Regions from separate parts of the Parafrigoribacterium humi genome, predicted to be linked through region 1. Evidence: predicted binding sites of a transcription regulator. Region 1 holds the regulator's gene; the other holds the start of a gene.
The links. The regulator HrcA, encoded in region 1, represses chaperone genes, less so after heat shock. The targets are predictions, from matches to a motif close to TTNGCACTCGNNNNNNNCGAGTGCNAA.

Region 2: groL (chaperonin GroEL) is a predicted target of HrcA. The motif match lies at 1,480-1,506, and genes of this name have one in related genera.

Annotation. Positions count from the first base shown of each region.
Region 1 covers NZ_JBELOA010000002.1:212,090-215,403, reverse strand. The annotation lists gene ABUA28_RS05335 (16S rRNA (uracil(1498)-N(3))-methyltransferase) at 1-61, opposite strand, end outside; gene dnaJ (molecular chaperone DnaJ) at 249-1,355, opposite strand; gene hrcA (heat-inducible transcriptional repressor HrcA) at 1,422-2,441, opposite strand; gene ABUA28_RS05320 (DUF4870 domain-containing protein) at 2,667-3,068, shown strand; gene hemW (radical SAM family heme chaperone HemW) at 3,138-3,314, opposite strand, start outside.
Region 2 covers NZ_JBELOA010000001.1:387,583-390,896, forward strand. The annotation lists gene groL (chaperonin GroEL) at 1-1,435, opposite strand, end outside; gene ABUA28_RS01840 (DUF3048 domain-containing protein) at 1,556-2,638, opposite strand; gene ABUA28_RS01845 (cold-shock protein) at 2,714-2,920, opposite strand; gene ABUA28_RS01850 (LytR C-terminal domain-containing protein) at 3,049-3,314, opposite strand, start outside.

The sequences.
Region 1 (3,314 bases):
CGGAGATCCGCTCGCCCACCGCCGCAGCCAGCAACTCGTCATTCAGATAGAAGTGCGCCACGCCTCAACTCTCCCAGATTCCACTCGCGCCCAAGAGTGCCTCCCCGAGATGTCTGCTTTCGGAAATTCAGGACTTTGGCCACGCGCCGACGCATGCACCCCCGGAGTTACCGCACAGAGTCGCAGTCGGGACGACCAAAGTCCTGAATTTCCGAAGGGGCCACACCCGGGCGGGTGGGCGGAGCAGCTCAGATGTTGAGGAAGCGGTCGCGCAGCTTCTGGAACAGTCCCTGCTGGAAGTGGGTGAGCGTGGGCGCGGACTGCTTGCGGCTGCCGGCGAACTGCTTGATCAGCTCCTGCTCCTTGCCGCTGAGCTTCGTGGGGGTGGTCACCTGCACACCGATCTTGAGATCGCCACGACCGCTTCCGCGAAGACGGGTGATACCGCGGTCCTTGACCGTGATGACCTCCGCGCTCTGGGTACCTGGCTTGATCTCGACCGTGACCTCACCATCGAGCGTCTTGAGCGTCGTCTTGGTGCCGAGGATCGCATCCGTCATCTGCACCTCAAGCGTGGCCAGCAGGTCGTCGCCGTTGCGGCTGAACACGTCGTGGTGGCGCACCTTGATCTCGAGGTACAGGTCACCGTTCGGGCCGCCGGCCGGGCCGACCTCACCCTGCGACGGCATCTGCAGGCGCAGCCCGGTGTCGACGCCCGCGGGGATGTCGACGGGGATCGTGCGGCGCGCGCGCACGCGCCCCTGTCCCTGGCAGGTGGGACACGGATTCGGGATGACCGTGCCGTAGCCGCGGCAGGTGCCGCACGGGCTCGAGGTCATGACATTGCCGAGCAGGCTGCGGACGGTGCGCTGGATCTGCCCTGTTCCCTGGCAGATGTCACAGGTGACCGGCTGGGTGCCGGGAGCACAGCACGAGCCGCCGCAGGTCTCACACAGCACGGCCGTGTCCACCTCGACGTCGCGCCGGGTTCCGAAGACGACGTCGTCGAGATCCACCTCGACCCGGATGAGCGCGTCCTGGCCCCGTTCACGGCGAGACCGCGGCCCGGAGCGCCGCCCACCGCCACCGCCGAAGAAGGTCTCGAAGATGTCACCGAAGCCGCCGAAGTTCGCCCCGCCGCCGAAGCCGGCCTGCGGCCCGAGGTCATACTGCTGGCGCTGGTTCGGGTCGGAGAGCACGTCGTAGGCGTGCGTCACGAGCTTGAACTTCTCGGATGCCTCCGCACCCGGGTTCACATCGGGGTGAAGTTCTCTCGCAAGACGGCGATATGCCTTCTTGATCTGATCGGGAGTCGCATCCCGGTCGACGCCAAGAACCTCATAGTGGTCTGCCAATGTCGTTCCTCAATATGTTGTGTGCAGCAGGCACGGGTCCAGCGCGATATGGTCCACCTGGTGCGGCTAGTCGCCCAGCAGCCGAGAGAGATACCGCGCAACGGCCCTGACCGCCGTGATGTTGCTCGAATAGTCCATGCGGGTCGGCCCGAGCACGGCAAGGCGCGCGAGTCCGTCTCCCGTCGAGGTGTACCCCGTGGTCAGCACGGAGGTCTCCCCCAGTCCGAATGATGCGTTCTCGCTGCCGATGCTCACCGAGAACCCGTTCTGCTCGGGTTCCATCTCGCCGAACAAGCGCAGCAGGGTGACCTGCTCCTCGATGGCCTCCAGCACCGGATAGATGCTGCCGCTGAAATCCTCCTCGGTGCGAACGAGGTTCGCAGTGCCCGCCATGAGGAGCCTCTCCTGGCGCCCGGCGAGCACCTGCTCGCTGAGGGCCGCGGCCACCTGATCCACTACAGCGCGTCTGTTCGCCTCGAACTGTTCACCGAAGCCCGAGAGCTTGTCCGCTGCGGCGTCGAGGCCGAGACCGTCGATCGCGGCATTGAGCTTCTCGCGAAGGGTGTGGAGGAAGCCGTCGTCGAGTTCCTCACTCAGGTCGAGCAGTCGCTGCTCGACGCGCCCCGAGTCGGTGATCAGCACCGTCATCATGCGTCTCGGCGCCAGCGGCACCAGTTCGATGTGCCGGATGCGCGAGCGCGTGAGCGAGGGATACTGCACGAGTGCGACGTGGTGGGTGAGCTGCGCGAGGAGACGCACCGTGCGTCCGAGCACCTCGTCGAGATCGGCGGACTGGCCGAGGAACGTCTCGATCGCCTGGCGCTGGGCCGCAGACAACGGGCGCAGGTCCGCGAGCTGGTTGACGAAGACGCGGTAGCCCTTGTCTGTCGGGATACGGCCGGAGGAGGTGTGCGGCGCCGCGATGAGTTCTTCTTCTTCGAGCAGTGCCATGTCGTTGCGGATGGTCGCGGCCGAGACCCCGAAGGAGTGGCGGTCGACGATCGACTTCGACCCCACCGGCTCGCGGGATGCGACGTAGTCCTGCACGATGACCCTGAGGACCTCGAGGCTGCGTTCTGAAACCATCTCGCACCCTCTCTTCCCGCGCATCCGATTACTGGCACTCAGCTGCTTTGACTGCTAATTGTATCGCGAGCACGCCCTCTCGGACATCGTGTGGCGGTCATTGCGTGCCGTGTGGCTGGGCACTACCTTAGGCATGTGCTCGACCGTGACCCTTTCGGGGCGGGAGAGCGCGCACAGTCTCTCCTGACTCCAGGAAGGACCCGTTGACACTGAAAGGCTACGCACATGACTGACCAAACCCCGCAGCCAGCGGCACCTCAGCCTGCGGCACCGCTCACCGCGGCCGACGACAAGCTCTGGGCATCCCTCGCCCACTTCGGTGGAATCCTGTGGATCCTCCCTTCGCTCATCATCTTCCTGGTGTTCAAGGATCGTGGAGAGCGCACCAGGGTCGAAGGCAAGGAAGCCCTGAACTGGCAGATCACCTTCCTCATCATCTGGATTGCCTGGCTCATCATCTCCTCGATCCTCCTCATCCCCTTCGTCATCGTCGGCCTCGGCTGGCTGCTGACGCTGATCGGCTTCCTGATCTACATCGCGAACGTCGTGTTCTCGGTGCTCGGCGGAGTGAAGGTGCAGCAGGGCGGTTCCTACCGCTACCCGTTCTCGTTCCGCTTCATCAAGTAACACCGCACCAGCCACGCACGCGGGTTCGGGAGTTCGCTCCCGAACCCGCGCTGTGTTCGAGGCCCGGATTCAGTCGGCGAGCAGTCTCCGCACCACGGCATCGGCCAGGAGTCTTCCGCGCAGGGTGAGGCGGATGACGCCCGCGAGAGCCGCCCCACCGTCGACGAGTCCGTCGGCGATGAGCCCGGCGACCGCGGTGCGTCCGTCCGCTGTCAGGACGTCAACGGGCAATCCCTCGCTGATTCG
Region 2 (3,314 bases), on a different contig from region 1:
GGCCCTGGCCAGCAGGAAGGTTGCGCACCTTGTCGACCACGACGCCGGGCTCGAGGCCCGCGTTGAGGGCGATCTGCTTGAGCGGAGCGTCGATGGCCACGCGCACGATGTTCGCACCCGTCGCCTCGTCATCCACGAGACCCTTGAGTGCCTTGCCGTCGAATGCAATGGCACCCGCCTGAATGAGCGCGACACCACCACCGGCGACGATGCCCTCCTCGACGGCTGCCTTCGCGTTGCGCACCGCGTCCTCGATGCGGTGCTTGCGCTCCTTGAGCTCGACCTCGGTCGCCGCTCCGGCCTTGATGACTGCAACGCCACCGGCCAGCTTGGCCAGGCGCTCCTGCAGCTTCTCGCGGTCGTAGTCGGAGTCGCTGTTCTCGATCTCGGCGCGGATCTGGTTGACGCGACCGGCGATGGCGTCGACCTCACCGACGCCCTCGATGATCGTGGTCTCATCCTTGGTGACGACAACCTTGCGCGCACGGCCCAGCAGGTCGAGCGTGGCGTTCTCGAGCTTGAGACCGACCTCCTCGGAGATGACCTGGCCACCGGTGAGGATGGCGATGTCCTGCAGTTGCGCCTTGCGACGGTCGCCGAAGCCGGGAGCCTTGACGGCAACGGACTTGAAGATGCCACGGATCTTGTTGACGACGAGAGTGGCGAGAGCCTCGCCATCCACGTCCTCAGCGATGATCAGCAGCTGCTTGCCGGACTGGATGACCTTGTCGACGATCGGCAGCAGGTCCTTGATGTTCGAGATCTTCGAGTTGACGATCAGGATGTACGGGTCTTCGAAGACCGCTTCCTGGCGCTCGGCGTCGGTCACGAAGTACGCAGACAGGAAGCCCTTGTCGAAGCGCATTCCCTCGGTGAGCTCGAGCTCGGTGCCGAAGGTGTTCGACTCCTCGACGGTGACGACGCCCTCCTTGCCGACCTTGTCGATCGCCTCGGCGATCAGTGCGCCGATCTCGGTGTCTCCGGCAGAGATGGAGGCGGTGGCCGCGATCTCTTCCTTGGTCTCGATCTCCTTGGCGCCGGCGATGAGTGCCTCGATGACGGCCGCAACGGCCTTCTCGATACCGCGCTTCAGGCTGATCGGGTCAGCACCGGCTGCGACGTTGCGGAGGCCTTCGCGAACGAGGGCCTGGGCGAGAACGACCGAGGTGGTCGTACCGTCGCCTGCGACGTCATCCGTCTTCTTGGCAACCTCTTTGACGAGCTCCGCACCGATCTTCTCGTACGGGTCGTCGAGCTCGATCTCCTTGGCGATCGACACACCGTCGTTCGTGATCGTGGGGGCGCCCCACTTCTTCTCAAGCACGACGTTGCGGCCGCGCGGCCCAAGCGTCACCTTGACTGCATCGGCCAGAATGTTCAGGCCGCGCTCGAGGCCGCGACGGGCCTCTTCGTTGAAAGCAATGATCTTTGCCATGTGTGTTTCTCGTCCCTCCCGGACGTCAGGAAATTGCAACAGCTTTGGCACTCGCTACATAGGAGTGCTAATAGATTCTGGCACTCTCCCCCTGAGAGTGCAAGTAAGCTCGGTGCTCGCTCAGGAAGCCGCGGGGGCGACGATCTGCACATCTCCCGCGGTCGGCACCAACTCGATCCAGGTGTTGCCCGGCGCGAGTCGAATCGTGACGCCCTGGTCGTCGACGAGGTGGATGGGGTCGGTCGCCGAGCCCTTCGTCCAGGTCGCGTGAGACGTGCCTCCGCCGGTCGACACCCAGGCCTCCCCCGAGCCGATCATTTCTGTCCTGGGCACGTTGATGTCGTTCGTCACCGTCACGCGCAGCACGAGCACGTTGGTCGCAGTGAGCTGTGCGCCGGTGGAGTCGACGTCGGGCTTGCCGTTCTGCCCGCGCAGGAACACTGACCGCGAGGAGTCGTAGGTCCAGCTGCCGCGGATGAGGTTCGAGAACGTGTAGGCGACGGCCGCGGTCGGGGCGCCATCCTTCGTCGCCGTCGCCGAGGGCACGTCGAGCGAGTACGCGAACTGCTGGGCCGGAGCCGCGATGTCGGTGTGCTGCGCGAGCAGTTCGCGAGCCTTGACGATCACGTTGTGGGGTGCGGCCTTGTCTTTCGTGCGGTAGAAGGTGGATGCCGTGTCCGGCTGCCCGTGGATCGCGTTGTAGACGGGCGTATTGCGCATGAGGGTGACGAAGCGCTGCTGCCCGCCCGAGTAACAGACGATGCCGCCGAAGGGCGAGATGATGTTCGGATCCATCGGGCGAATCGACCGCACCGGGCCGAGCAGCTCAGGGATGTCAGACTGCCACACGCCGACGTAACGGGTCAGTCCGCCTTCGACCAGCTCCTCGAACAGCAGGTCGGTGTGCTCAAGGCCGACCTGGGGACGGGCATCCGGATGATTGTCGATCTTCGCGGCGATCGACGCGTTCTTCAGTGAACCGACGGCAACGGAGGTGCCGCGCAACGGGGCGAGCGCGGTTGCGGGCGGCGGCGTGTAGTTCGAGCTGTAGCCGGGTGAGGTCGTCGGCGTGGGCCTCGGCGAATCCGGCGCGCAGCCCGAGAGCACGAGCGTGAGCACCGTGACAGCGCTCACGAGCACCCCGAGACCCCCGAGCCCGGACGGGTTCAGTGGTCGGACTCTTCCGGCGCGCGTGTTCCCCATGCGCACAGACTAACGGCGACCGCGCACCAGTTGCTCGCGCGCGGTGGCGTGCCTCAATACCGCGTGAAAGCGGCCCTACTGAGCGAGCCGCACGGCCTCCGCCTGCGGACCCTTGTTGCCCGTGCCGATGTCGAAGACGACCTTCTGGCCCTCTTCGAGCACCTTGTACCCGGTCATGTCGATGGCGGAGTAGTGGACGAAGACGTCTTGCCCCCCGTCCTCGACGGTGATGAAGCCGTAGCCCTTCTCAGCGTTGAACCACTTGACGGTTCCGTTCGCCATGCATTACTCCTGCCGTGTTACCCGTGGGCGGGTGCGCCCGCTGTGGTGCTTCGGCGCAAGACCAGATACTAACGAGATTCAGCGGTGTTGGGGAGGGGTGGCGCCGGTTTAAATACCGTGCAACGTCATTACGACTGCGGCTTGTAATCCGATCCGATGACCACGGTGATGCGGTCGTTGAAGTCAGTGGTCAGGCGAACGGTGCCGACGCCGAGTGTCTGCACGAGAGCGCGGGCGGCAGCCTCATCCGCGGCGTCCTTGTAGTACACCACCGTCTTCTCGACCGTGCTCGAGGAGGCGTTCGCCCTGGTGCCGAGCTCCTGGCTCGCTCCGGTCCAGCCCTTCGTCACGAGGAAGTCACCGACCTTCGTCGCGAGACCCTGCGTTGTCGTTC